4 regions of the Hydrogenophaga sp. SL48 genome follow, and region 4 is predicted to be linked to each of the others. Evidence: predicted binding sites of a transcription regulator. Region 4 holds the regulator's gene; each other region holds the start of a gene.
The links. The regulator sigma-54, encoded in region 4, starts transcription at its own class of promoters, with help from an activator protein. The targets are predictions, from matches to a motif close to TGGCANGNAANCTGCTTT.

Region 1 (7,254 bases), 1.2 Mb from region 4:
CAAACCCGCGGGCCTCATCGACGACGGTGTGACGCTGAGCAACACCTTCGGTCCCGAGTACCGCATGCTGCTGATCGGTGCCGGCCAGCTCACCGAGTACCTATCGACCATGGCCCTGTTCTGCGGCTTCGCGGTCACGGTCTGCGACCCGCGCGAGGAGTACCGCGGCAGCTGGGCCGTGGCCGGTGTGGCGCTGGCCCACGGCATGCCCGACGACGTGGTGCGTGAATTCCAGGTGGACCGCCGCACCTGCGTGATCGCGCTCACCCACGACCCCAAGCTCGACGACCTCGCGCTGCTCGAAGCGCTGCAGACCGAGGCGTTCTACGTTGGCGCCATCGGCTCGCGGCGCAACAACGAGGCGCGCCGCGCCCGGATGATCGAGCACTTCGATCAGACCGAGGCCAGCCTGGCCCCGCTGCGCGGCCCGATCGGCATCTACATCGGCAGCAAGATGCCGTCCGAGATCGCGGTCAGCATCATGGCCGAGGTGCTGGCGGTGAAGAACGCGGTGCCGCTGCCGCGCGACACCCAGGTGGGGCCGGCCAAGGACCTGCTGAGGGCGAGGTAACCCCCCGCAGCGCTTCGCGCTACCCCCCAAGGGGCGGCACTGGCCGTCCGGCGGAGCAGGCCCGGCGGTGCCCTGGGCGCATCGTGCAGCGCCGCCTCATACGTCGGGGTAAGCCCTGCACCGTGGCACGTGATTTGCGCGGATGCTCTGCAGACGCGCGAACCGTGGTGACTTGATCCGCCACTGTCGCAATTTGCAACACTTGTGTCCCAGATCCCACCGACCGCAGAGGCAGACGTGATCCCAGCCGCCACCCACACCCCACCGACCGACCAGCGCCTGGCCCTCATCGAACGGGCGCGCCACGCGGTGCTGGACGCCCGCGAAGCCCGGCCCTCGCCCTGGGTCTCGCCCAGCATCGAACGCTCGTGGCGGCGCTGCCTGGCACTGGGACACGAACCTCGGCAACGCGTGAGCTTCGAACCGGTGTCGGTGGGCAGCATGCGCCACGCGCTGGAGGTCAGCCAGCCCCTGATCCAGGCCGCAGCGCCGGTCATCCGCTCGCTCTCGCGCGCCATGGTGAACAGCCGGTATTTCGCCATCCTCACCGACGCGCGCGGCACGGTGATCGACGTCGATGGCCCGGTGGACCGCAACGACCCCCGCGCTTCGGCCATCGCGCGCGTGGGCGTGGACCTGTCGGAGTTGGCCGTGGGCACCACCGCCATCGGCACCACGCTGGCCGACCACGCGCCAGTGTGGCTGCACCGGGGCGAGCACTTCTTCAAGGACACCGGGGCATTCAGCTGCGCCGGTGCGCCCATCTGGGGGCCCGATGGTCAATGCGTCGGCATGCTGGACCTCACCGGTGTCGATGTGGCCGAGCAGCCGGCGCTCAAGCACCTAGTGACCCAGTCCGCGCGCAGCATCGAGAACGCCCTCACCACCGCCCGCCCTCACCGGCTGCTGCTGCGGCTGAACTGGCCCGGCCGCGTGCTGGGCGACGACAACGACGGACTGGTGTGCGTGGACGACGACGGTTGCATCGGCGGCGCCAACCGCGCTGCGGCGGACATGCTGGGCCTTTCTCCCCAGCGACAGTCCCTTCACATCAGCGAGGTCTTTGCCGTGCCGTCCGACAGCCTCTTCGACGCCGCGCGCAGCCACCGGCCTGCGGCCGAGGTGCCGTTGTGGTCGGGCCTGCGCCTGCTGGTGCTGGCACAGAACCCCGGCCCGGTCAGCCTGACCGGCGCCGCCCGCCCGGTGAGCCACAGCGTGCCCCTGAGAGATGTGGAGACCGCCCTCATCCGCCGCGCCGTGGACGAAGCCCGCGGCAACGTGATGGAAGCTGCAAGAGCCCTCGGCATCAGCCGCGCCACGGTGTACCGCAAACTGAATAGGCGGTGACCCCCCGCGCCGCCTGCGGCGTCACCCCCCAGGGGGCAACAGCTACGGCGCGGTGAGCGTCAACCCGTGCTGCTTGAAGATCGCCAACATCTCGCCGCTGTCGCGCAGGGATTTCATGGCGGCTTCGAGGGCCTGCGCCAGTTCCTTGTTCGCCGACTTGACCGCCATGCCCACCGGCCAGCCGGTGTCGGCGATGCCGTTGTTGAAGTTCAGCTTGCTGAGGCGGAAATGGGCCGCCGCGCCCGGGTTGCGGAACAGCACCGACTCGGCCTGAGCCCTCGTCACGAAAGCGGCGACGGCCTTGCCGTCCACCGCCGCCTGGGCGGCTTCGACACCCGTGTTGTAGATCGTGACCTGGTTGCGCAGCAGGCCGCCACCATGGCCCATGAGCACGCTGGCGGCGCCCGCGCCGCGCTCGGCCGCAAGCGGCACGCCCTTGAGGTCTTCGGGCACCGCCGCATCGGCCAGCTTGCGCGTGTCGTGCATCAGCATCACCGACTGGCGCATGTAGGGCGCAAAAATCATCACCTGCGGGTTGCCCTGCGCAAGGAACTTGTCGGCCGGCACCTGCAGCATCACGTCGGCCGGGCCGTAGCCCAGGTAGTGACCGCGCCAGACCATGTTGCGCAAGTCGTCGCCCATGTTCTCGCCCGCGTCGTAGGGCAGCAGCGAGAGCTTGAGCTTCAGCTGCCGCGCCAGGGCCTCGGCCAGCGACACGTCCAGCCCCTTCATGTCGGTCACGGGCCCGTCCGACAGGGGCGCGTTGTCTTTGTAGACCGCGACCTTGAGCACACCGCTGGCCTTGATGCGGGCCAGGTCGGTCAGCTCGGTCTGGGCCTGCGCCGGCCAGTGCCCGGCGAGCACCGGCAGCAACAGGGCCAGCGCTGCGCGGCGGCGCAGGGCATGGATGGGGTGTGAACGTGGCGGCCTGGGGGTCTGGTTCATGGGGCTTGTCTCGTTGTTGTGGTGTTCACTGCGCGGCGCCGTGGGGAAACGGCCCGATCAGGGCTCGCGGCGCGTCTCGATGTAGGTGCGGATCGACCAGATGGCTTCCTGCGAGAGCGTGCCCTCGAAGGGTGGCATGTACACCCGGCCGTCGCGCACCCGCCCGCGCCGCACGGTGGCGATGAAGTAGTCGTCCATTTCCTTGAAACACGCGGCCTTCTTGGTCGCATCGGCCATGCCGGTGCAATCGGCGTCGAGCTTGCGCAGGTCGGGCGAAATGCCGCCGGAAATGGCTTCCAGGCCGTGGCAGCGCGCGCAGTTCTGGTTGTAGGCCGAGGTGCCGATGCGCAGGGCTTCGCCGCGTGCCGGGCTCTGTTCGTTGTAGGGGTTGGCATCGCGCCATTTCTCGCCGAGCTGCGGCAAGGTTTTGGTGTCGACGGCTTGAGGCGTCACGTCGCCGTGCGCCATGACGGCGGCAGCGGCCAGGCTGCAGGCGGCGAGAGCGAGCAGGCGCAGCGCCGAACGCGCCGGTGGCTTGAGAAAATGGGTCTTCATGGGGCTTGTCTCCGGGGTCAAAAAAAGGGGCTCGGGAGCCTGAAAAGCAATAAGCAGGCCACCGGTTTCCGGCACCCGCTCTCACGGCCACCAGGGCGCCACCGCCCGCCTCGACTGTTCCAATTTGCACCACACCGCTGTGCCACATGGACCGACTGTGACAGCCCACGTGGCTTTGTCCGGCCAGATCGGCCCCTCTGCGCATGGCCGGCGATTTGCTTGTGTACCAGATCGAGGCAACTGCCACACACTGTTTCACTCGGGGAATACCCAGTGTTGATTCGTGGCACAGATATGAAGAAAATCACATGACTCACGAACCACACAACGACGTTCCTCCCCAGGGCGAATCACAAGATCCGAACTGGACCATGGACTACTGGGGGGGATTCCCCTCGGACTCTGGAGACAACATGAGTGCCGCCATGTACACCCGCCCCGGCGGTGAGCGAGCCGACACTCCGCCACCGGCCCTCTCCCCCGCCGGTCACGACCCGATCGGCCAGTCTCACCAGCGTTCGCGTGCCTACGGCATCACCGAACAGAGCGAACCCGACTTCACCAGCCCCTCGCGCGGCATCCTGACCGACGCCCTGGATGAAAACCGCTTCCTGTTCCAGCACGCGGCACCGGTCATGGAAACGCTCTACGACCAGATCGTCAACACCCACAGCATGGTGCTGCTGACCTCGGCCAAGGGCATGGTGCTGCACTCGCTGGGCGACACCGACTTCCTCGAAAAAGCCTCGCGTGTGGCGCTCACCCCCGGCATGGACTGGTCCGAGCGCAACAAGGGCACCAACGCCATCGGCACCGCGCTGACCGAAGAAGAAGCGCTCACCGTGCACGGCAACCAGCACTACCTGAACGCCAACAAGTTCCTCACCTGCTCCGCCGCGCCCATCTTCGATCCCTACGGCCAGGTGATCGGCGCGCTCGACGTCACGGGTGACCACCGCAGCTTCCACCAGCACACGCTGGCGCTGGTGCGCATGTCGGCGCAGATGATCGAGAACCACATGTTCGCCGACATCTTCCCGAAGGCGATCCGGGTGCATTTCCACACCCGCTCCGAGTTTCTCGGCACGCTGGTCGAAGGCATCGCGGTGTTCTCGCCCGAGGGGCGCTTCATCTCGGCCAACCGCAGCGCGCAGTTCCAGATCGGCCTGCCCTTCGCCGCGCTCAAGGCCCACACCTTCTCGTCGCTGTTCGGCATCCCGATCTCCTCGCTGTTCGAGCTGTTCAGCGGCGCCATGCCCAACCCCAAGCAGCTGGTGCTGCACAACGGCGTGTCGGTCTGGTGCCGGGTGAAGGTCAAGGCGAGCAACCCCTGGTCGGCCGGGCGGCCCATGGCGGCGAACCCGCAGCAGGCCGAAGAGCAGCAGGCACCCACGGCGTCTGCGAGCTCGGTGCCCGCGTTGCTGAAGCAGACCGGGCGCAAGATGCAGCTGTCCTCGCTGCAGTACCTGGACACCGGCGACCCCCAGGTGGCGTCGGTCATCCACAAGCTGCGCCGGGTGTCGGGGCGTGACATCCCGGTGATGATCCTGGGCGAAACCGGCACCGGCAAAGACCTGCTGGCCCAGGCCATCCACGGCGACTCGACGCGCTCCGGTCAGCCCTTCGTCTCGGTCAACTGCGCCTCGATTCCCGACAACCTGATCGAGTCGGAGCTGTTCGGCTACGAGGAAGGGGCCTTCACCGGCGCGCGCAAGAAGGGCTCGATCGGCAAGATCCTGCAGGCCAACGGCGGCACGCTCTTCCTCGACGAAATCGGTGACATGCCCAAGCACCTGCAGGCGCGGTTGCTGCGCGTCCTGCAGGAGCGCAAGGTGAGCCCGCTCGGCGCGGGCAAGGAAGTGGACGTGGACGTGGCAGTGGTCAGCGCCACGCACAAGAACCTGAAAGACATGATCGCGCGCGGTGACTTCCGCGAAGACCTGTACTACCGCCTCAACGGCCTGGTGGTGCGGCTGCCGGCGCTGCGCGAGCGCACCGACTTCGACCTCGTGGTGCAGAAGATCGTGAAGGCGCTCTGCGAGAACGGCCAGCACATCGGCATCTCCGCGCGGGTCATGGACATCTTCAAGCGCTACCACTGGCCGGGCAACTTCCGCCAGCTGCACAACCTGCTGCGCACGGCGGTGGTCATGGTGGGCAACGACGGCGTGATCGAGATGGAGCACCTGCCCGACGACTTCATCGAAGAGCTGGAGCACGGTCTGCCCAACCCCATTCCGAACCGCCTGATGGGCGCCATCACCCCGGCGACGACCACGCTGCCCGAGATGCCGAATGCACCGCCCATGCCCGAACCGGCGGTGGACGGCCAGCGCCTGCAGGACGTGGCGCTGAGCGCCATGGCGCAGATGCTGCGCCTGCACAAGGGCAATGTGTCGGCAGCGGCGAAGGCGCTGGGGGTGTCGCGCAACACGATCTACCGGAAGAAGGATCAGCTCCCCCCGGGGCTGTTGTGAACCACCCCCGTCGCTTGTTCGCTGCGCGTAACCGCTCTGCCCCTCAAGGGGCGATGCGAGCGGCCTGGCCAAGCCAGTTCCGCCGCATCCTCGGTTCAAGTCACATCGCTCCGGAGTGATAGCGAGTCCTTCGGATTTGTTATTTCGTCGGCGCCGCCCGGTCCATCCAGACCGGTTCGAGTTCGCGCCAGGCGCGTTGCACGTTGAAGCCGTGTCTCGCGGCATAGCCTTCCCAGTGCTGGAACGCTGACAGGTTCACGCGGTCGATCTCCTGGGGCTGGGCGCCTTCGTCCATGGCTTGCAGGGTGCGTTCGCGGAGCGATTGCAGGTAGTCGCGGGTGGCCGCGACTGCAGGGGGCGGAACACCCTGGCTCCCTTTTGACCACACGGTGGACAGCACCTGCCTCGGCTTCAACGCCTCCAGCCGCGCCAGCGCCGCGAGCCAGTGATCCACCCTGCCCTGCGCCAGCTCGGGCACGCGCCCCTGGTAGACCAGCCCGCCGGCCCAGAGCAGGCGGTGGCGCGGGTTCCAGAGCACGAGGTCGCCTTCGGTGTGGCCCTGCTCCACGCGCATCACGCGCAATCGCAACGCGCCCACGCGCAGTTGATCGCCCTCGGCCAGGGTCCGGTTCGGCAGCACGATGCGGGTACCCGCCATCGCCGCTTCGCCCACGCGCTGGGTGAGGCTGGCAAGGCAGTCAGGGCAGCGCTGCGCCATGCCTTCGCGCGTGGCGGCCGTGGCCAGGATGTCGACGCGACCGTTGGCCGCCTGGTCGGCGAAAGCCGAGTTGGCGAGCACGTTTTCCGAGTGGGCGTGGGTGTTGACGATCCAGCGCACGCGAGCCTTGAAACGGCACTCGATGGAGTGGCGCAGCCGCAGGCCGTGGCGGTGGCTCGGCCCGGGGTCGATCACCAGCGCATCCCGCCCGCCCAGCACCACGCTGGTCGGCACCACATGGCCCGCGTTCGCAGGGGACACGTCGCCCGCGCCCGGCGGCAGCCAGACCCAGACACCGGGCGCCACCGCCTGCCAGGGCACAGGCTCGGCCGCGCGGCAATCGGCGGCTGTCGATGCGGTCGCGTGCGCCATCGCCCCCGAGCCAGCCATCACCAAGACCGCCAGGCTGCGAACAGCGGCGCGCCACCAGGTCGAGGACCCGCTCATGCGCCACACACCTCGCGGCGCAGCGCCACCAGCATCAGGGGCTCGTGCCCCAGGTGGCCGCTGAGCGGCATCGTGAGCGAGGCCGAGCCCGGCGCGAGTCGCTGCCCCAGCGCCGCCCAGCTGCGGCTGTTGCCCGGCGGGCAGATGGCGTCGCAGCGCCCGTGCACCCAGGCCACGGGCACCCCGCGTTGGGC
Region 2 (7,254 bases), 910 kb from region 4:
TACTTCAACGTCGGCAAACTCGGCGAAGACCAGGTGGACGATCTGGCAGCGCGCAGCGGCGTGGCAGTGGCCGAACTCAAGCGCTGGCTCGGCACCAACCTCTGACCATCAGCGTTTCGCTCTGGGGCTGAGCCCGAACTCTGCCACCAGCCGGTGCTCGCCGCCGGGCGGCACCGTGACCACCTCGTCGCCCGCGTTGGCGGTCTCCATGCAGACGAAGCGCCGGTATTCGTCGTCCTGCAGGTCGGCCATGCCGGCCGCGAGGGTGGCCCAGGGGTTCCACACCACGGCGGTGCGGCTGCCTTCGGCGTGGATGTGCACTGAGCGTTGCAGGGCGCCGTCCACCAACGCCAGCTCGGCCGGCGCGCCGGTGTAGATGCGGTCCACCTCGGCGGCAAACGCCACCGCGCCCGCCTGCTGTTTCACCGCGCCGCCCGCCGCCTTGTCGGTGTAGTGGCAGCCGTCCAGCCCGGTCACGGTGGTCATCGCGATGTCGCCCACCGTGAAGTAGCTGTGCAGCGCCTGTGTGATGGTGAACGGCGCTTCGCCCGTGTTGCGCGTGGTCAACGCCAGCCGCAGCGTGGCGCCCACGGTGATTTCCATCGCGAGGTGGAAGGCGTGCGGCCAGATCGCCATCGTCTCGGGCGTGTCCACCAGGCCCAGCGTGATCTCTGTTTCACCCTCGGGCGTGGACGCCGTGCCCCGGACCGACCACAACCGGGTGCGCGCAATGCCGTGCGACGGCCGGCCCAGCCCCTGCGGGTCGGCGCCGAACCAGGGCCAGCAGACCGGCACGCCGCCCCGGATGGCCTTGCCCGCCTGAAAGTGCGCCCGCTCGCTCACGAACAGCACATCGGCGCCCGCGCCCACCGGCCGGAACGAAAGCACCTGAGCGCCATGCAGCGACACCACCGCCTCGGCGTGGGCGTTGCGCACCTGGACCAACGGCAGACCGCCCGGGCCGGCGACGAAGCGCAGCTGGTCGGCGATGGCGTGTTCGGCGTTCAGGTCTTCGAGTGTCATGGGATCTCCGCTGCGTTGGCATGTCATCGCTCAAAGGGTGCCGGAACGAAATGCCCCAACCCAGGATGCGGTGGAACCGGCTTCGCCGGGCCACTCGCATCGCCCCCTGGGGGGTAGCGCGAAGCGCTGCGGGGGGTCATTTCCTTTTGGCTGTTTTCCAGTAACCAAACTCGCTTTCGTGCACGTCGATGTCCAGCTCCATCACCCGCGCCTGCAACCGCTCCTGCGCGTCGGTCACGGCCCGGTTGTAGACGCTCGGGCCGATTTCCTGCAGGAAAAAATTCAGCAAACCGCCCGCGGCCACGTTGCCGATGGGCTCGTCCATGTGCTCGCGGAAGTAGCGTTCGATGGAGGTGATGGCCTGCTGGCGGGCTTCTTTGGGGAGTTCGATGGGCATGGTCGCGCTGTGTTGGTGGGGGTCGTCAGTATCCCGCAGAGGATGTGGCGATCGGCAGACGGGTGTGGATCGGGACCGGGCGCCTTGGGCCGTTCGCCCCGGCCGATGTGCTAAAAATTGTTTCCCCATCACTGTCTACAGGTTATTCATGGCTGTCGTGTGTCCGTCGTGTGGCGTCGAGAACCGGGACAAGGCCCGGTTCTGTCTGGGCTGCGCGGCCGCGCTGGACCGAGCTGCCGAAACGCCTGAGCCCGCCCGGCGTTCCCGGCGGCGCCGTGCCGCGTCAGCGGCCCCCCTCATGGCGGGCCATGAGGCGCCGGTACGTGGTGGCGCCCTGAAGGCCGGCGGGCTGGCCGCGCTGGTGCTCGCCGCTGCCCTGGCGGGCTGGTGGCTGCTGGGGCGTTCGCCTGCCACGGTGGCGCCCCAGGTGCCGCCAGCCCTGACGCCCACCGCGACCCAGCCCTTGCTGGCGGACGTGCTGCCCGTGGCGGCATCACCGGCCCCGGTGGCGAGCGAAACGGTGGCGCCAGCGCCGAGCCCGGCCGCGGTGTCGGCCACCGAGCGCCTGCTCGAGTCGGTTGAAGAGGTGGCCCAGCGGGACCGCGCGCACCAGCTGGAGCTGGATCAGCAGCGCGCCAAGCTCGTCAGGGAGTTGCAACGGGCCGAGGACGCCCGACGCCGCGCTGAAGCGCCTCATCTGCCGCGGCCGGTGACAGCGGAATCGACGCATGCCGGGGTCGCTCCTGCCCCCGCTCCCACCCCCGCCCCCGCCCCAGTGGCTGCAGCTGCGGCTGCGCCGGCTGCCGCGCCGGCATCCACCGGTGCGACGGTGGACCAGGTCTGCGCGGGCAGCGGCAATTTCCTCGCGCGCGATTTCTGCCGGATACGCGAATGCGGCAAACCTTCGTTCGCCAGCGATCCTGTCTGCGTGCGCTTCCGCCAGATGGACGAGGCGCGCCGCCAGCAGTCGAACTGACACGTGGCGCGCCCGGGCCGATGGTGCCCGGCGCGTCAACCCGCCTGTCGCAGCGCCCGCCGGTACTGCACCGCCTCGGCCACGTGCCCCACGCCCACCTCATCGGTCCCCGCCAGGTCCGCGATGGTGCGGGCCACGCGCAGCGCGCGGTGCGTGCTGCGGGCGCTCCAGCCCAACCGCGCGGCGGCGGTGTTGAGGAACTTCAGCGCGGCCGGGTCGGCGTGCACGTGCTGGTCGAGCGCCTGCCCGGCCAGGGCCTGGTTGGCCTCGCCTTGTCGTGTGATCGCGCGTTCGCGCGCGGCCACCACACGCTCGCGCACCGCATCGCTCGGCTCACCGGCGACGCCGTGCAGCAGGTCGTTCGGGGGCAGCGCCGGCACCTCCACGTGCAGGTCGATGCGGTCAAGCAGCGGGCCGCTGAGCTTGCTCTGGTAGCGCGCGATCTGGTCGGGCGTGTCGCGGCAGGCCCGGGTGGGGTGACCGAGAAAACCACAGGGGCAGGGGTTCATGGCGGCGATGAGCTGGAAGCGCGCCGGGAACTCGCTCTGCATGGCCGCGCGCGAGATGCGGATGTGGCCACTCTCCAGCGGCTCGCGCAGCGCCTCCAGCGCGGCGCGGGGAAATTCCGGGAGTTCGTCCAGAAAGAGCACGCCGTGGTGCGCGAGCGAGATCTCGCCCGGCCGCGGCGGTGAACCGCCGCCCACCAGGGCCACCGCGCTGGCGGTGTGGTGCGGCGCGCAGGTGGGCCGCTGGCCCCAGCGTTCCAGGCAGAAGCGCCCGGCCAGCGAGGCCACGGCGGCCGACTCCAGCGCCTCGTTGGCCGCCATGGGCGGCAACAGGCCGGCGAAGCGCTGCGCCAGCATGCTTTTGCCCGAGCCGGGCGGGCCCATCATCAGGACGCTGTGGCCACCGGCGGCGGCGATCTCCAGCGCGCGCTTGGCGGCGGCCTGGCCTTTCACGTCGGCGAGGTCGGCGTAACTCGGGGCCTGGCCGATGGACGTCGGCGCCAGTCGCGCCCACCCGCCGTCGTCGGGCGGCACCTCGCCGGCGCCCGCCGCGCCGTTGGGCAGGAACCGCGACACCACATCCAGCAGGTGCCGCGCCCGGTAGACCTGCGCCTGCGGCACCAGCGCCGCTTCTTCGGCGCTGCCGGGCGGCAGCACCAACCTGGACTGCGCGGCGGCATCGCCCGCGTCGCGGTGCAGCGCCAGGCTCATGGCCAGCGCGCCGCGCACCGGGCGCAACTCACCGCCCAGCGACAACTCGCCGGCGAACTCCCAGCCAGCCAGCCGCGCGGCGTTGATCTGCCCGTTGGCCGCCAGGATGCCGAGCGCGATGGGCAGGTCGAAACGGCCCGAGTCCTTGGGCAGGTCGGCCGGGGCCAGGTTGACGGTGATGCGCTTGTTGCTGGGGAATTCGAGCCCGGCGTTGGCGATGGCCGAACGCACGCGTTCGCGCGCTTCTTTCACTTCCGTGTCGGCCAGGCCCACCAGCGTGAAGCTGGGCAGGCCGTTGGCGAGGTGGACTTCCACCTGCACCGGCCGTGCTTCCAGGCCCAGCAGCGCACGGCTGTGCACCAAAGACAGACTCATTGTTGGTTTCTCCCTGTTTCGGTGCATGCCTTCTGGCGGTGGCTCGGGAAGCACAGGGTTCCCGGTTGCACTTGTTTGGTGCGAAGGCCCGGCGAGGCGATCGCCGCAGGCCGCGTGCACGTTTTCATGATGTCACAGGCCGGGCCACCAGCCAGCCCCCGCCCGGGGGAAAACCGGCGTTTTCGCGACAGTGCCGTCGCACGACTTGGCACGGTCCCTGCTAAGCCCTGTAAGCGATTGCATCAACCCGTGGTGTCAGCCGGTTGGCCCGGACATCTCCCCTGATCTAGAAGAGGTAACACAGCATGAAAATGGTTTCCGCCATCATCAAGCCGTTCAAGCTGGACGAAGTGCGCGAAGCGCTGTCCGGCATGGGCGTGCAAGGCATCACCGTCACCGAAGTCAAAGGCTTCGGACGCCAGAAGGGCCACACCGAGCTGTACCGCGGCGCCGAGTACGTGGTCGATTTCCTGCCCAAGGTCAAGATCGAAGCCGCCGTGGACGACGGCCTCGTCGACCGCGTGATCGAAGCCATCGAAGGTGCCGCACGCACCGGCAAGATCGGCGACGGCAAGATTTTCGTCACCTCCCTCGAACAGGTGGTTCGCATCCGCACCGGTGAAACCGGCAAAGAAGCGCTCTGATCCCCACCCCGCACACGAAAGAGCTCGAACATGAAAAAGCTACTCGCTACCTTGCTGCTGGGCATGGGCCTGGCCTTTGGCGGCCTGAACGCCGTCGCCCAGACCGCTGCCCCCGCCGCTGACGCCCCCGCGGCAGCGGCCCCGGCGGCCGATGCCGCCCCCGCAGCGGCACCCGCTGCTGACGCCCCGGCGGCGCCCGCTGCCGATGCAGCAGCCCCCGCTGCCGCTGAAGCCGCTCCGGCGGAAGAGGTCGTGAAGGAAACGGTCGACAAAGGTGATGTCACCTGGATGATGATCTCCACCGTCCTGGTCATCATGATGGTGATCCCTGGCCTGGCCCTGTTCTACGGCGGTCTGGTCCGCAGCAAGAACATGCTGTCGGTGCTGATGCAGGTGATGGTCGTCTTCTCGCTGATTTCCGTGCTGTGGGCCGTCTACGGGTACAGCGTGGCCTTCGGCGGTGAAGGGCTGATCTACGGCAACTTCGACAAGGTGTTCCTCAAAGGCGTGACGGTCGACTCGTTGTCGGCGACCTTCACCAAGGGCGTGATGATTCCCGAGTACATCTTCATCGCCTTCCAGTGCACCTTCGCGGGCATCACCTGCGCGCTGATCGTCGGCTCCTTCGCCGAGCGCATCAAGTTCGGTTCCGTGCTGCTGTTCTGCGCCATCTGGTTCACCTTCAGCTACCTGCCCATCGCTCACATGGTCTGGGGCGGCGGCGGTTACCTGTTCGACAAGGGTGCGCTGGACTTCGCTGGTGGCACCGTGGTGCACATCAACGCCGCCATGGCCGGTCTGGTCGGTGCCTATGTGCTGGGCAAGCGCATCGGCTACGGCAAGGAATCGATGGCGCCTCACAGCCTGACGCTGACCATGGTCGGTGCCTCGCTGCTGTGGGTGGGCTGGTTCGGTTTCAACGCCGGCTCCAACCTGGAAGCCAACGGCGGCACCACGCTCGCCTTCATCAACACCCTGTTGGCCACCGCCGCTGCCGTGCTGGCCTGGTGTGTGGGTGAAGCGCTGGGCAAGGGCAAGGCCTCGATGCTGGGCGCAGCTTCTGGCGCGGTGGCCGGCCTGGTGGCGATCACCCCGGCTTGCGGCACGGTGGGCCCCATGGGCGCCATCATCATCGGCCTGATCGCCGGCTTCCTCTGCCTGTGGGGCGTCTCTGGTCTCAAGAAGATGCTGGGTGCGGACGATTCGCTCGACGTGTTCGGCGTGCACGGTGTCGGCGGCATCGTCGGTGCCCTGCTGACCGGTGTGTTCTCCGCGGGCTCGCTGGGTGGCGTCAAGGGTGACGACTACTCCATCGGCGGCCAGCTGCTGATCCAGGCCGAAGGCGTGTTGATCACCATGGTGTGGTCTGCCGTCGTGGCCTACGTGGCCTACAAGATCGTCGACCTGACCCTGGGCCTGCGTGTGACCGAAGAGCAGGAACGCGAAGGTCTGGACATCAGCTCGCACGGCGAAACCGCCTACAACCGCTGATCGAAAGAGTGTCCCCCGGCGGCGCGCCGACCTGACCGCAAGGAACGATCCCGCGCCGCGTTTTTCGAGTGTCTCCTTTGGATGTTCAAACCCGCACGCCGCAAGGCCTGCGGGTTTTTTTTGGTGAATGGGTCACAGACAAAGGGGAGGCCGTTGGCCAGCATGCGGGGCTGAACCCACATCACATTCAGGAGCACGCCATGCACCCCCACGTTCGACACTTCGTGTTCTCACTGCCCCCCGAGGGGGCACAAGCCTCCTTTGAGGCGGCTCGGCAGGAGGCTTGACCATGTCCCCTCAACGCACCCGTGCATCCGTCGTCTGGCTCGCCGGCCTGGCCTGCACCCTGGGACTTGGCGCCGCGCAGCTGGCTGCTGCGGCCGCGCCCAGGTCGGGTGCCCAGCGCCCACCCAGCAAGGTCAGCTTCATCGATGCACCGTCCTCCGAAAGCCCCGAAGCCCGCAGCAAACGGTTGAAACGGGAGTGCAAGGGCCGGCCCAACGCCGGCGCGTGCCTGGGGCACACGCGCTGAGCCGCCGCACCGGACGGCCGCGATTGCACCAGGCCGTGCAAAAAATTCAAAGGCCTTGAACGATGCCGCCGCTACCATGGCGGCCATGAGCTCCAGCCCCACCGACTCCCCTCGCCAGCTGATCGACCAGGTGCACGCCGCGACGGCCGCGCGCCAACCGCTGCGCATCACCGGAGGTGACACCAAGGCCTTCTACGGCGAGCCCGTGACCGGTGAGGCACTCTCCACCCGCGACTGGGCGGGCATCGTCAGCCACGAGCCCAGCGAGCTGGTGGTCACCGTGCGCGCCGGCACGCCATTGGCCGAGCTGGAAGCGACCCTGGCCGAACAGGGCCAGTGCCTGCCGTTCGAACCCCCGCGCTTCGGCGCCGCGTCCACCATCGGCGGCGTGGTCGCGGCCGGGCTGGCCGGCCCCGCGCGGGCCACGGCGGGCGGTGTGCGCGACTACGTGCTCGGCCTGCAGTTCATCAACGGCAAGGGTGAGTGGCTCACCTTCGGCGGCCAGGTCATGAAGAACGTGGCGGGCTACGATGTGAGCCGGGCCATGGCCGGCGCCATGGGCACGCTCGGCGTCATCACCGACATCAGCCTCAAGGTGC
Region 3 (7,254 bases), 1.1 Mb from region 4:
GCCTTCAAGCTGCCCTACGAAAAAGACCTGCACCGCATCCTCGGCGACGGCGTCAAGAAGGCGCGCGACGGCAACACGCAGCTGGGCGAAACCGAACCGCGCCGGGGCCAGGGCGGCCTGGCCTGGTTGAGACCTGCCAGCAACGACAAGGTCGAGATCAAGCTGCGCGATCTGCCACGCGCGCAGTTGCCGGAGAAGTGATGACACCCCCTGCGCCGCTTCGCGTCTTCCCCCTCTCTCGCCTGCGGCGGGAGGGGGACCGCTCCTGTGGCCCGGCGAAGCCGGTTCCACGGTGCGACTGTGTTTCGGACACGCGCTCCGGTGCCGCCATTTGGATGGCGCCCGTTGCCTGGTTGGCGGTGGCCTTGCTGTCGGGGTGCTCTGGTCGCGACATGGGCAATGAGTGGTTCCCCCTGCGCGAAGGCAGCGAGCAGACCCTCGCCGTCACCTACACCTTGGACGAGCCACGCGAGCCCGAGACTTGGACGATGCGCGTGAGCGCACCCGAAACCTTCCAGGACCAGCCCGTCGCCGTGCGCCACCACTCGGCCGGCGTGAGCTACTACCTCAAGGTGGATGAGCAGGGTGTGCGCCGCGTGGCCACCCGCACCGACATCGACAATCAGCCCACGGCCGATGCCGAACCCGTCTGGGTGCTCAAGGCACCCTACCAGGTCGGCACCGAGTGGACCACCGTCACCGTGCCCTACCTGCTGCAGCGCAAGAACGAACACCCGCGCGACCTGAAGTACACCCACAAGGCACAGATGACCTGGCGCATCGAAGCGGTGGACGACAGCGTGAAGCTCGCCGACGGCAGCGAACACCAGCCCTGCCTGCGCGTGGTCGGCCAGGCGCGCCTGAACCTCTACACCGACCCGGTCAACGGCTTCACCGACGTCCCGCTGATCAGCCGCGAGTGGTATTGCCTGGGCGAAGGGCTGCTGAAGTTGCAGCGAGAGGAGCGGGTGCCGAGCGGGTTTCTGACCGGAGGCCTGTTGCAGGCAGAGTGGGTGCGCTGACCGCCCAGCGCTTCGCATTCAGGCAGGTGCCCGGCGTCTCACGCGATCAGCGGAACGCCGCAAGGCGGCTTCAACGGCCGTCGGAAAACCCGTTGGGCTTCGCGTTGCAAAACGTAAACCGCGCAAGCAAAACCGGCCCTTAAGCTTGTCTTAATCGGTGATTTGGAACATGAAGTTGTCGGCACAGATTCGTTGCTGGCCGACGCGTTTTAGCCCTTGCGTCGTTCACATCCAAGCCAGAGACAACCCATCATGAAGAATCCCCACGACCCCGCCTCCCATTTCCCCTTGACATCGGTGCGGATGGTGGCCGCCTCGCTGCTGGTTGCCGGGCTGACCGCCTGCGGTGGCGGTGGTGGCGACAGCAGCACCACCACCAGTGCCAAGTCGTTCAAAGGCACCGTGACCGCCTACGACAACCCCCAGAGCTTCAGTGTCGACGGCATCCAGGTGGACGCCAGCGGCTCCAGCACAGCACCGCAGGGATTGGCCACCGGAAGCCGGGTCGAAGTTCAAGGCGACATGGTCAATGGCGTCCTGCAAGCCCGCCGTGTCGAGCTGGACGACGACCATGACGGGGATGACAACGGCACCGAATCGAGCGAACTGGAAGGCCGCGTGACGTCGTACACCAGCCCGTCCAGCTTCAGCGTCGATGGCATCCCGGTCGACGCCAGCGCCACGCCAACCACGCTGTCGGTCGGCATGCATGTGGAGGTCCACGGAACCGTCAACAACGGTGTGATGGTGGCCAGCCAGGTGAAGGTCGAAGGATCGGACGCCGACGATGGCGAGGACGACAAAGGCGATGAGAAGGATGACGACGACGGTTGCGACACAGCCGTCAAGTCAAGCTGCCCTGACGACGGCAGCGATGACGATGACGATGACGAGGATGGCGAAGACGACGGTGTGGACGATGACGACAAGGACGACGACCGCCGGTGACGCCACAGCGTGAGGCGCAGGCGCCACCCGGTGTCCGGACCGGGGGCGTGCTCACCTCGGGGTGGGTGCGCCAGACCCGCCATGCGGTGCCCGCGCTCAGGCCAGCGGGCGCTGCAACCCCCACCCGCCGTCCGTCAACACGCGGGCTGACACGCAGCGTGATGGGACGGTGACCGGCTCAGCGCTTGCCCCCGCCGTTGCCACCACCATTGCCTCCGCCATTCCCGCCACCTTTTCCGCCCCCGCCGCCGTTTCCGCCTCCATTTCCACCGCCCTTTCCACCCCCGTTGCCGCCACCATTGCCGGCACTACCGCCGCCACCGCCACTGGCGCCGCCGCCCTTGTTGCCGCCGCTGCCGGCACCTTGACCGCCGCCGTTGCTGCTGCCACCCGTTCCCTTGTTGCCGCTGGCCCCCTGGCTGCCGGCCGATGCCGGGCGCTTGCTGGTGGTCCCGGCTTCGGCCCGCAGATCCGCCTTGTCGGCCTTGTCCGCCTTGTTCGCGGCGCTGACAACCGAGCCCAGGCGCAAGCCCAGGCTGTTGGCGATCTGGCCCCAGCCCATGCCGGTGTCGCGCATCGCCTGCACATCGCTCGTGGCCAGCGCGAGCTGGGCGGTGGTGGGTTCGGTGACGCCTTGCTGAGAAAGGTTGGCCCGGGCCAGTTGCACGGCCATTTCCTGCTGCCGCGCAGACGCCACGGGCTGGGTCGGTACCGGCTGGACCACCACCGGCGGGGTGACCACCACGGTGACCTGGGCCCAGGCGGCGCCAGAGGCCAGGCAGCCGAGGGCCAGTGCCAGGCGGTTCAGGGTCTTGAAGGGGTTTGGTGTTGTCATGGGGTGCTCCTGTTGTGAAAGACTGGACCGGATGCTATCCACAGAATTCACCGCACCGTGCATCCAGGTGTGACGACATGTACCGGCCGGCGGGCAGCCCCTGCGCGCTCCGACGGGCACCGGAGGTCATTCGATGCGCAGTTCCTGCACCCAGCGCGCCCCGGGCGCAAAGTCGTCGCGCTGAAACGGGCCGTAGGGGGGCTCGTTGAGCTTGTCGGGCGGCACGCCGATCAGGTTGAGGTCGACGGCCTGCGGCCGGCCCACCAGGCCGGTGGGTGTCTGCGTGAACTTGAAGATGATGCCGTTCCAGAGCTTGGCGCCGAAGTCGGCGGGCTGCTTGTAGAAAAACAGCAGGCTGTGCTCCAGCCACGCGAGCTGACCGGGTGAGACGGTGCCGGGCTGCGCATAGGGGTAGGCCACGAAGCAGGTGATTTCCTGCGCGGCGGGCAGGCACTTGAACTCGCGCATGGAGAGGAAGTGGTCCTGCATCACGGCGCGGTCCATCTGCACCCGGAAGCCTGCGGCGCCGGCGGCCGCGGGCTGGAAAAACACGGAGCCGATGCGGGTTCGCTGGCCGTCTTTGGTGAGCGCCACCAGGGCCTTCTCGCCGCTCAATTCAAAGGCCTGGGCAGCGCCCTGCAGCGCGCCGCAGAGCGCGGCACCCACCAGCGCTCGCACCAGGATCGCGCCCGCCCCCGTGGCGGTTCGCGAGCGGTGCGCCCTCAGTGTTTGGCGGTCATCACCCATTGGGCCAGGGTCTTGATGTCGGCGGCGTTCATGCCCGGGTGTGGCGGCATGGGGATGCGGCCCCACTTGCCCTTGCTGCCGTACTGGATGGACTGGACCAGGTTCGCCACGGCGTCCTTGTCGTCCCGGTACTTGTCGGCGACGGTGCTGTAGGCGGGGCCGACGATTTTTTCCTTGGCCGAATGGCACGACAGGCAACCGTTGTTCTTGGCCAGCTCGATGGCGGCCGCCTCGTCGACCGCGTGCGCAGCGCCCGAAGCGAGCAGGAGGCCGGAGGTGAGGAGAAGAAGGGTACGCATGATCACAACTCACAAATCAGTAAACAGAGAAAACAAAAAGGGTGGAACTCAGACGCGGCAGAGGATGCCAAGAGTCCCACCCAGCACACACCAAGGAGCCGGCTCCGCCGGTCCAAGGTGTGGTCCCCCTAAGGGGGAAGTCGCGCAGCGGCGCAGGGGGGAGCCTATTTAGCGATCTTGAAGGTCCAGACCGAGCCGCCCTGCTCCAGGAAGTTGACCTTCTTGGCCACTTCACCGCCCCACAGCGGCACCGCGCCACCCCAGCCGGACACGACCGAGACGTACTGCTCGCCACCTTCGGTCCAGGTGATGGGAGGGGCCACCACGCCGGAGCCGGTCTGGAACTGCCACACCACCTTGCCGGTCTTGGCGTCGGCGGCCTTGAGGTAGCCCTCAGGCGTGCCCCAGAACACCAGGTCGCCGGCCGTCAGCACGCCACCCCAGAGCGGAGCCTCGTTCTTGACTTCCCACTCGACCTTGCCGGTCTTGGGGTTGATGGCGCGCAGCGAACCGATGTGGTCGTCGAACAGCGGCTTGATGGTGAAACCCGCGCCCAGGTAGGCGGCGCCCTTCTTGTAGGTGATGGGTTCGTTCCAGATCTCCATGCCCCATTCGTTGGTGGGCACGTAGAACAGGCCGGTCTTGGGGCTGTAGGCCATGGGCATCTGGTTCTTGCCGCCCAGGAAGCCGGGCGCCGAGAACACCGACTTGCCTTTGGCGCCGTCGCCACCCGCGGCCGTCGGGTCGCCAGGGCGGTTGGCCGGGTCGAAGTTCGGACGGCCGGTCTTCAGGTCGATGCCGGTGGCCCAGGTCACCTTCTTCACGAAGGGGAAGGCGTTCAGCAGCTTGCCGGTTTCGGCGTCGTTCACATAGAAGAAACCGTTGCGGTCGGCCTTCGCGCCGACGCGCTTGCCGTCCATGTCGAAGGTGATGAACTCGTTCACACCGTCGTAGTCCCAGCCGTCGTTCGGGGTCGACTGGTAGTGCCACTTGATCTGGCCGGTCTTCACGTCGATGGCGACGGTGGAGGTGGAATACAGGTTGTCGCCCTTGCGCACATGGCTGTTCCAGGGGCCGGGGTTGCCGGTGCCGAAATAGGCCAGGCCGGTCTTGGCGTCGTAGCTGCCGCCCAGCCAGGTGGCGGCGCCACCGGTTTTCCAGGTGTCCCCGGGCCAGGTGGCGTTGGTGGTGCCGGTGATGCCGTTTTCCTTGCCGTCCTTGTAGCCCATGTGGCCTTCGACCACGGGACGCGTCCAGACCATCTTGCCGGTCTTGGGGTCGCGCGCTTCCACGCGGCCGACCACGCCGAACTCACCGCCGGACACGCCGGTCATGAGCAGGCCTTCGGCGATCAGCGGGGCGGCGGTGTAGCTGTAGCCGGCAGAGTAGTCGTCGATCTTCTCGCGCCACACCACCTTGCCGGTGTCCTGGTCGAGGGCCACGAGCTGGGCGTCCAGCGTGCCGAAGATGACGAGGTTGTCGTACAGCGCGGCGCCGCGGTTGATCACGTCGCAGCAGGGCATGATGCCCTCGGGCAGGCGGTGCTCGTACTTCCAGAGCTTCTTGCCGGTCTTGGAGTCCAGCGCAAAGATGCGCGAGTAGGACGCGGTGACGAACATCTTGCCCTTGTTCACCAGCGGCTGCGACTCTTGGCCGCGCTGCTTCTCGCCACCGAACGACATGGACCACACGGGGACCAGCTTGCTGATGTTCTTGGCGTTGACGCCTGTCAGCGGCGAGTGACGCTGGCCCTGGGTGCCCAGGCCCCAGCTCAGGACGTTGTCGGGCGTGGCGGCGTCGTTGGCGATCATCGCGTCGGTGACGCCCTGGGCGCCAACGTGGGCCGTGGCGGCCATGACCAAAAGGCTCAATAGGGTGCGTTTCACTGTGGGTCTCCTGCTCGTTCGTGAGGTTGATGGCTTTCCGGTGGTTGGTGCTGTCCGACCGCTCTTTTTCTGGCTCCGGCCCTCCGGTCTTGAACATGCACGCCACCAGGAAATGGCAACTTCTGTGCCAGCCGATTCCCTAGGGTTTTCACCGAGAAGATCGACCCTCCAAACGGAGCACCGGGGCCCAACTGCGCCAAAGCCGCCCCGCTCAGCGAGACACCCTTGTGACACTGTTCAAAAATGGGTCACTTCGCTGGCGCAGCCAGCACGCGCTGCTCGTAGCGCGGGTACCACTGCGTGAGCGAGCGGTGCAGCTCGGCGGGTTGCGCGGCCCAGCGCGCGAAGCGCTCGGGCACGGGCGTGCGCAGCACCTCGCCCAGATCGAGCCCGCGCTCGGCGCTGGACTGCATGAGCGTGGTCAGCCACTGCAGCCAGTCGCGCGTCTGCTGCACGCCGGCCAGCCCGCTGTGCACCGGGCCGTGGCTGGGCACCACGGTCTTCACCTGGCCACTGGTGATGAGCCGCTCCAGCGCATCCAGGCTGGCCAGCCAGGCCGCGAAGTCGGCGTGCGGCGTGGTCGGCACGCGCTCGGCAAACACCAGCCCGCCCGCGAACAGCACGCCGGTGTGGCGGTCAAGCACCACCAGATCGTCGGCGGTGTGGCCGTGCAGGCGCATCAGTTCCAGCTTGTGGATGCCGACCTGCAGGGTCTGCGGCAAGACGGCCTCGCGCGCGGGCGTGGACTCGGTGCCACGCATCCAGTCGCCGCAGAGTCGGTAGAGGTTGTCGGCGTAGGCCGTGCCTTCGGCCTGCATGCCGGCGATGCTGCCGGCCAGCGCCTGCGTGGGCCGGTCGGCCCAGGCCTGGTTGCCGAAGAAGTAGTCGGGGTGCAGGTTGAGTTCCAGCACGCGTTGCACCGGTTCGCGCGTGATGCGCTCGATGGCGCGGCGCTGCTGCTCGCCATACCCGCGCGACGGCCCGGTGTTGATGACGACCACGCCCGCGCCGGTGGCAATGAAGGCGGTGTTGATGATGTTGCAGCCGTTGGCGCGGCTGAAGTCCTGCACCGCGCCTTCGATGACCCAGGTGCCGTCGGCGATCTGGCGCGGCTTCAGGTCGTAGTTGAAGGTGGCCGCGTCTGGCTTGGCGGCCATCGGTGGCACAGCGATGGTCTGCGCCTGCGAGGCGCTTGCGAGCGCAAACGCAATGCAACACAGCAGCCGCTTCACGCGCCCACCTCCGCGTCGATGCGGTTGCCATTGTTGTCGCGACCGACGACCCGGAGGCCCGGAACCGCCTGCGGCGGCAGCTCGAAGGTGATGATCGGGTTCTCCGACACCGGCTCGTGCAGCGACAGCTTCCACCATGCCTGGCCAGCGCCGTCCACCAGTTGCAGGTCTTCGATGTAGAAGGCCGGAATGCCCGCGACCAGGCCGGTGTCCATGGGGTGCATCACGCGCACGCGCAGGCGCCGGCTGCCTTCGAGCACGTTGTTGAAGAAGCGCGCCTGCACC
Region 4 (7,254 bases):
CAGGCGCTCCAGCCGGCGTAGTGGCTTTTCCAGTGGGCGGCGAGCTGCTGGAAGAACTCGCTGCCGTCGCCGCCGTCGCTCATCTGCGCGCTCTCGCGGCCCAGCCCGGGTGCGGGGGGCGCGGCCTTGCCGGCGGTGAAGACGCGCGGGGCGCGCGGCTCCATGCGCTGGGCACGGGCGCTCGCATTCTCACCCGCCACACCGGCTGCGGCGATGCGCTCGCCATACGGCGGGTTGAGCAGCATCAGGCCCGGCGTCTGCGTGGGCGGCATGCGCTGCAGCGCGTCGCCGCCGCGCAACTCCACCGCCTGGGCCACGCCCGCGCGCTCGGCGTTGCGCTGCGCGAAATCGACCATGCGGAACGACACGTCGCTGCCGAACACGATGGGCGCGTGGCCCTCGGGCCAGTCGCGCATGCCGCGCTCGGCTTCGTCCTGGATGGCGGTCCACACGTGGGGCTGGAAGGGCAGCATCTTTTCAAACGCGAAGCGGCGCAACATGCCCGGCGGGATGTTGAGCGCGATCTGCGCGGCCTCGATCACCACCGTGCCGCTGCCGCAGCATGGGTCGTACAGCGGGGTGATGGCGTCCAGCGAGTCGGCGGCGCCGCCGTTCCAGCCGGTGGCGGCGATCATGGCCGCGGCCAGGGTTTCCTTCAGCGGCGCGTCGCCCTTGTCTTCGCGCCAGCCGCGCTTGAACAGCGGCTCGCCCGAGGTGTCGATGTAGAGCGTGAGCTCTTCGGTGGTGAGGTGGGCGTAGATGCGCACGTCGGGCCAGGTGGTGTCCACGCTGGGGCGTTCGCCGCGTTTGTCGCGGAAGCGGTCGCAGATCGCGTCCTTGATCTTCAGTGCAGCGAAGTTGAGGCTGGTGAGCGGGCTGTGCTGCGCCGTGATCTCGACCTTGATGGTCTGCTTCGGCGTGAACCAGATTTCCCAGGCGATCTCGCCAGCCGCGTTGTACAAGTCCTGCTCGCTGCGGTAGCCGCCGTGCCACAGCTGCACCAAGACCCGTTGAGAGAGTCGGCTGTGCAGGTTCAGGCGCATGGCATCGCGCCACGAGGCCTTGACGCCCACACCGCCACGCGCCTTGAAGGCCAGCGGCTCGCTGGTGATGCGCTGCACCTCGTCGGCCAGCATGTCCTCGACGCCGGCGGCGCAGGGGAGGAAGAGTTTGAGTTGGTTCACAGGAAGTACAGATGTTGAGCGCGGGTGCGTCCGCAGGTGGCGATCACGCGCGCCCGTTTCCAGCACGCACCACGGAACTGGCTTTGCCAAGCCGCGGGTGCGGCCCCCCTTGAGGGGGGAGACGCGAAGCGGCGCAGGGGGTGTTCACAGCGCCTTGCGCAAATTCGCCGGCGCGATGCGCAGCGCTTCGCGGTACTTGGCCACGGTGCGGCGCGCGCACTCGATGCCCTGCTCCTTGAGCAGGTCGGAAAGCTGGTTGTCGGAGAGCGGCTTGGCCGCCTCTTCGGCCGCGATGAACTGCTTGAGCAGCGCACGCACCGCGGTGCTCGACGCGTTGCCACCGGTCTCGGTGCCGAGGCTGGAGCCGAAGAAATACTTCAGCTCGTAGGTGCCGAACGGCGTGGACATGTACTTGGCGGTGGTCACGCGGCTGATGGTGGATTCGTGCAGGCCCAGCTCGTCGGCGATCTCGCGCAGCACCAGCGGGCGCATGGCGAGTTCGCCGTGCATGAAGAAGTTGCGCTGGCGCTCGACGATGGCGCTGGAGACGCGCAGGATGGTGTCGAAGCGCTGCTGGATGTTCTTGATGAACCAGCGCGCTTCCTGCAGGCGCTGCTGCATGGCAGCGTGACCGGCCTCGCCGCCGTTGTCACGGCCCCCGCGGTTGCCGCGCATGGCGTTGGCGTAGACGTCGTGCACGCGCAGGCGCGGCATGACCTCGGCATTGAGCGACACCTTGAAGCCGCGACCGGCGCGCGTGACGATCACGTCGGGCACGACCACGTTGCGCTCCACGTCCACGAAGCGGCGGCCCGGCTTGGGTTCCAGCCGTGCAATCAGCGACAGCCCCGAGCGCACCGTCTCGTCGTCCAGGCTGCAGAGGCCGCAAAGGCGCTTCACATCGCGCTTGGCCATCAGCTCCAGCGGCTGGCCACAGATGGCGAGCGCCGCGCGGGCGGCCGGCGAATTGCGCATCTCCAGGATCTGCAGGCGCAGGCATTCGCCCAGGTCGCGCGCGCCGACACCGGCAGGCTCCATCTGCTGCAGCCATTGCAGCGCGGTGTTGAGGCGGCCCTCAATGGCCTCGATGACCTCGAACGCCGGCTCGGCGTGGGACACGGGCGAGGCCGACAGCTGCCACCAGGCCCGCGCCAGGTCGGTCATGCGGTCTTCGAGGTACCCGTCGTCGTTGAGCGACTCGATCAGGAAATACAGGGCGGCGCGGTCTTCGTCGGAGAGGCGCAGGCAGCGCGCCTGCTCGTGCAGGTGGTCCTGCAGGCTCACGGGCACACGCGCCAGATCGGCCGCGCTGGCGGTTTCGTCGTCTTCGCCGGAGGAGCTGTTGTTGCGCGCCGGGGCGTCGCCGCCCCACTCGCTGTCATCGGGCGCCATTTCGACGGTGCCGTCGCCTTCCCAGCTCTCTTCGACCGGGCTGGCGCCTTCGAGCCGGCTTTCCAGATCGTCGGCGGGTGCGCTCTCGGACGGCGCGCTGTCGGTGCTGGACACGCGGCTGTCGAACTCGGTGGCAGCCACCGGGAATTCATCCACGGGCGAGGCCGCGTCGGCGATCTGCTCGGCCACGCTGACCGGCGCATCGGTCTGCGCCAGGCCAAAGTCTTCGCGCTCGGCCGTTTCTTCGCCGCGTTCCAGGAACGGGTTTTCGTCGAGCATCTGCTCGACCTCCTGGGCCATCTCCAGCGTGGACAGCTGAAGCAGCCGGATCGACTGCTGCAGCTGGGGGGTGAGTGCGAGGTGCTGCGAGACGCGCAGCGACAGACCTTGTTTCACAGGGCCTGTCCCGCTTGCTCGGAAAAACGATTCGCCGCCGGGCCGCCCCAAGGCGAATCAGCCCCCTTGGGGGGCAGCGAACCACACGAAGTGAGGAGCGTGGGGGTCATGCTCACATGCGGAAGTTTTCGCCGAGGTACACGCGGCGCACCTCGGCGTTTTCGACGATCTCGGCGGACGTGCCGCTGGCCAGCACGTGGCCGTCGCTGATGATGAACGCGTGGTCGCAGATGCCCAGCGTTTCGCGCACGTTGTGGTCGGTGATCAGCACGCCGATGCCGCGCGCCTTCAGAAAACCGATGATGTGCTGGATCTCCAGCACCGCGATCGGGTCGATGCCGGCGAAGGGTTCGTCGAGCAGGATGAAGCGGGGCCGCGTGGCCAGCGCACGCGCGATCTCGACGCGCCGGCGCTCGCCGCCCGACAAGGACGGCGCGGGCGAGTCGCGCAGGTGGTCCACCCGCAGGTCCTTGAGCAGTTCGTCGAGCCGGCTGTTGATCTCGGATTCACGCAGCGGCTGGCCGTCAGGCCCGTGCTGCAGCTCCAGCACGGCGCGCACGTTCTGCGCGACCGTGAGTTTGCGGAAGATCGACGCTTCTTGCGGCAGGTACCCCAGGCCGAGGCGGGCACGGCGGTGGATGGGCAGGGATTCGATGCGCCGTCCGTCGAGCAGAATCTCACCGCCGTCCGCGCGCAGCAGGCCCACGATCATGTAGAACGAGGTGGTTTTCCCCGCGCCGTTGGGGCCGAGCAGCCCCACGACCTCGCCCTTGTCCACCGACAGCGACACGTCCTTGACCACCTTGCGGCTGCCATAGGACTTCTTGAGACCCCGAACTTCCAGGCGGCTGTTCGACGCCATCCCACCCTGTGGGCTGGAGACGGTCCCCGTCACTTGCGAGGCTCGGTGATCTTGCTGCTGGGACGCAGCTTGGCTGGATCGGTGGGCACAGGCGCGGGCACATTGGCGGCCGGTGCGTCCGGAATCGGCGTGAGCATGGCGCGCACGCGGCCGGTCGGGTTGGCGGCGGTTCGGTTGGTGTCGCCACCCTTGACCGTGAACACCTCGGTCAGGCTGTTGTAGAGGATCTGGCTGCCCACGCTTTCGTCGTTGAGCTGGGTGCCACGGTAACGCCGCAACACGGCCCGTCCGGTGAACAGCACGGTTTCGGCCTTGCTGTCGTATTCGATGCGATCTCCCTCCCCTTCGATCCACTCGTCCAGTCCCTCACGCTTCTGGCGAAAGAACCCGGGCTTCTCTGGGGTGCCCACCAGCAGACCGTACTGGCTGCCCTGGGGATCCTGACGCACATCCATCTTGGCGCCGCGCATGACGATGGTGCCCTTGGTCAGCACGACGTTGCCCGTGAACACGCTGGTCTGGCGCGTGTCTTCGTAGCGCAGGGCGTCGGCCTCCACGTTCATGGGTTTGTCTTTGTCGGCTTTTTCCGCCCGGGCAGCGGAGGACAGCGTCAGCGCGAGGACCGCGACAAACAACCAGGCAGAAGGACGGTGGGGCGTGGTGTGTTGGGGCATGGCTTTGGGGAGGGCACAAATCTTGCATTCATTGTAGCGGTGCAAAACACGTTTCGCTGCCTCGGCGTGAGTTTGTTCCCCACCTGAAAGCACAAGGCCCGCAGACAGCGGGCCTTGTGCGCGTGGACCGAAAAGCTCAGCCCTTGCGAACCTCGGCGATCAGCGTGTCGGCGACCAGCAGGGTGCGTGGACCCTGGCCGCCCACGTAGAAGCGCCCGGCGACGCCCAGTGCGGGCGTGCCTTCGACCTGGTAGGCGTCCTGAAGACCGATCGCCTTTTCACCCAGCTTGGCCGCGGCACCGTTGAAGATGCCGGTGAACTGGTCGCGGTTCACGCCCTGCTTTTCCACCCAGGCCAGGATGGCCGGTGCGGTGGTCAGCGGCAGGCGCTCTTCGTGGATCGCCTTGAACACCTTCTCGTGCAGCTTGTCGACCAGGCCCATGGCTTCCAGCGTGAAATACAGGCGCTGCATCGGCACGAAGTTCTGGTTGAAGGCCACCGGCATGCGACGCACGTTGACGTGGGCCGGTTTGCGTTTGACCCATTCGTTGAAGACCGGCTCGAAGTTGAAGCAGTGGATGCAGCTGTAGGCAAAGAACTCCACCACCTCGACCTGCCCTGCGGGCGATTCGGTCAGCGCGGGCTTGGCCAGGCGCACAAAGTCCTTGCCCTCCTGGAACGCGACGCGCTGGGCGAGCGCGGGCGTCAAACTCATGCCGGCCGCTGCGGCGGCGCCGACAGAGAACAGGCTGCGGGAAAAAACTCGACGGTCCATGTGGTCAAACTCCTTGAAAGGGTGTGTTGGGGCTGTGTCCAAAGCGAAAAGTTCCGTGAGCCGGCAGCACCAGCGTCAGCGTTGCACGCGCACCAGCGCGGCCTCCACCCCGTTGACCTCCAGCTGCTCGCGGGTGGCGTCGGCCATCGACTTCTGGCCGAAGGGGCCCATGCGCACACGGTAGACGGTGCGCCCCGCCTGCTCGCGCTCGCTGACGCTGGCGTCCATGCCCAGCATCGCCAGGCGCGCCTTCTGGGCCTGCGCCTCTTCGGGTGACCTGAAGGCCCCGGCCTGGACGAAATACGCGAACGGATCGGCGCCCGCCGCAGCCGGGTCGGCGGCAGCCCCGGTCTTGGACTTCATGAGATCACCCAGCGGATCGGCTTCGGGCTTGGCCGTGGCCGCATCGGCGGGTTTGGTGGCGCCGGGTTTGGCCGGATCGGTCTTGGTGGCGCTCGCGTCCTTGTCGGGTGGCGTCTGCTCGGGGGTGGACGGCTGCGGCGCCACAGGGGGCTCAGGCAACGGCGCGGGTTTGCCCGCCAGGCCAGCGTTCGGGTTCCAGCCCTTGTTGCGTTCGGCCTCGGCCGCGTCCTGCGCCGGTTTGCGCGACACGCCCCGGTCCACGAACGGCACGGGCACGCGGGTGACGTACACCGCCACCGACAGGGCCACGCCCAGACCGACGAGCAGGCCGACCACGAAACCCGTGAGGGTGCCGCCGTGGTGCTTTCTCGCCTGCGTAGCTTGAAGTTTCATGGGTGCTTTCAATTCACATCTTTTGCGGTGCGCTCACGCCGAGCACCGCCAAACCATTGTGCAATACCTGCGCGGTGGCAGCGACCAGCGCCAGACGGGCCTTTTTCACGGCCTCGTCGTCCACCAGGATGCGCTCGGCGTCGTAGTAGCTGTGGTAACTCGCGGCCAGTTCGCGCAGGTAGAAGGTCACGTCGTGCGGCGCGAAGTCGCGTGCGGCGTCGCTGAGCATGGCCGGGTACTTGGCCAGCAACAGCATGAGCGCCTGTGCCGCCGGGCTGTCCAGCGGCGCGAGGTCCACGTCCTTCAGCGTCGCCACATCGCCGCCCCAGGCCGCGAGCACGGAGCAGATGCGCGCGTGGGCGTACTGCACGTAATACACCGGGTTGTCGTTGTTCTTCTGCACGGCCAGGTCAACGTCGAAGGTGTATTCGGTGTCGGGCTTGCGGCTGAGCAGGAAGAAACGCACCGCGTCCTTGCTGGTCCATTCGATCAGGTCGCGCAGGGTCACGTAGCTGCCGGCGCGCTTGCTGATCTTCACCTCTTCGCCGCCGCGCACCACACGCACCATGGTGTGCAGCACGTAGTCGGGGTAGCCCTGGGGGATGCCCACGCCAGCGGCCTGCAAGCCGGCGCGCACGCGCGCAATGGTGCCGTGGTGGTCGGTGCCCTGGATGTTGATGACCTTGGTGAAACCGCGCTCCCACTTGGCGATGTGGTAGGCCACGTCGGGCACGAAGTAGGTGTAGGTGCCGTCGCCCTTGCGCATGACGCGGTCCTTGTCGTCGCCGTACTCGGTGGACTTGAGCCACAGCGCGCCGTCGAGCTCGTAGGTTTTGCCGGCGTCCACGAGTTTCTTCACCGTCGCGTCCACGCGGCCGCTGGTGTACAGGCTGGACTCCAGGTAGTAGTGGTCGAACTTGACGGCAAAGGCCTGCAGGTCCAGGTCCTGCTCGTGGCGCAGGTAGGCCACCGCGAACTGGCGCATGCCGTCGAGGTCTTGCGCGTCGCCGCTGGCGGTGAACTCGCGGTCGTCGGACTTGACGGTCTTCTTCGCCAGGAAATCGTTGGCGATGTCCTGGATGTAGTCGCCGTTGTAGAACCCCTTGCTGGCCGGGTTCTCGGGGTCGGTCGGCCAGCATTCGTCACCCGGCTTGAAGCCGTTGACACGCAGTTGCGTGGAATGGGCCAGGGTGCCGATCTGCACGCCCGCGTCGT

Region 1: pedF (cytochrome c-550 PedF) is a predicted target of sigma-54. The motif match lies at 3,462-3,479, and genes of this name have one in related genera.
Region 2: IM738_RS19855 (P-II family nitrogen regulator) is a predicted target of sigma-54. The motif match lies at 4,195-4,212, and genes of this name have one in related genera.
Region 3: IM738_RS03900 (PQQ-dependent methanol/ethanol family dehydrogenase) is a predicted target of sigma-54. The motif match lies at 5,850-5,867, and genes of this name have one in related genera.

What each region holds. Positions count from the first base shown of each region.
Region 1 covers NZ_CP063400.1:822,703-829,956, reverse strand. Annotated here, with positions in the region: gene IM738_RS04000 (XdhC family protein) at 1-571, shown strand, start outside; gene IM738_RS03995 (helix-turn-helix domain-containing protein) at 809-1,918, shown strand; gene IM738_RS03990 (substrate-binding periplasmic protein) at 1,961-2,863, opposite strand; gene pedF (cytochrome c-550 PedF) at 2,921-3,418, opposite strand; gene IM738_RS03980 (sigma-54-dependent Fis family transcriptional regulator) at 3,832-5,895, shown strand; gene IM738_RS03975 (MBL fold metallo-hydrolase) at 6,035-7,060, opposite strand; gene IM738_RS03970 (alpha/beta fold hydrolase) at 7,057-7,254, opposite strand, start outside.
Region 2 covers NZ_CP063400.1:4,190,231-4,197,484, reverse strand. Annotated here, with positions in the region: gene metH (methionine synthase) at 1-105, shown strand, start outside; gene IM738_RS19875 (D-hexose-6-phosphate mutarotase) at 109-1,023, opposite strand; gene IM738_RS19870 (DUF2164 domain-containing protein) at 1,160-1,420, opposite strand; gene IM738_RS19865 (zinc ribbon domain-containing protein) at 1,569-2,396, shown strand; gene IM738_RS19860 (YifB family Mg chelatase-like AAA ATPase) at 2,432-3,988, opposite strand; gene IM738_RS19855 (P-II family nitrogen regulator) at 4,294-4,632, shown strand; gene IM738_RS19850 (ammonium transporter) at 4,663-6,123, shown strand; gene IM738_RS19845 (hypothetical protein) at 6,413-6,655, shown strand; gene glcE (glycolate oxidase subunit GlcE) at 6,732-7,254, shown strand, end outside.
Region 3 covers NZ_CP063400.1:809,427-816,680, reverse strand. Annotated here, with positions in the region: gene IM738_RS03930 (hypothetical protein) at 1-201, shown strand, start outside; gene IM738_RS03925 (hypothetical protein) at 336-1,022, shown strand; gene IM738_RS03920 (DUF5666 domain-containing protein) at 1,275-1,970, shown strand; gene IM738_RS03915 (hypothetical protein) at 2,149-2,805, opposite strand; gene IM738_RS03910 (hypothetical protein) at 2,932-3,552, opposite strand; gene IM738_RS03905 (c-type cytochrome) at 3,528-3,851, opposite strand; gene IM738_RS03900 (PQQ-dependent methanol/ethanol family dehydrogenase) at 4,016-5,707, opposite strand; gene IM738_RS03895 (quinoprotein relay system zinc metallohydrolase 1) at 5,986-6,969, opposite strand; gene IM738_RS03890 (quinoprotein dehydrogenase-associated SoxYZ-like carrier) at 6,966-7,254, opposite strand, start outside.
Region 4 covers NZ_CP063400.1:5,096,853-5,104,106, reverse strand. Annotated here, with positions in the region: gene IM738_RS24295 (THUMP domain-containing class I SAM-dependent RNA methyltransferase) at 1-1,184, opposite strand, end outside; gene rpoN (RNA polymerase factor sigma-54) at 1,329-2,972, opposite strand; gene lptB (LPS export ABC transporter ATP-binding protein) at 3,085-3,834, opposite strand; gene lptA (lipopolysaccharide transport periplasmic protein LptA) at 3,864-4,508, opposite strand; gene IM738_RS24275 (thiol:disulfide interchange protein DsbA/DsbL) at 4,645-5,283, opposite strand; gene IM738_RS24270 (SPOR domain-containing protein) at 5,359-6,039, opposite strand; gene argS (arginine--tRNA ligase) at 6,053-7,254, opposite strand, start outside.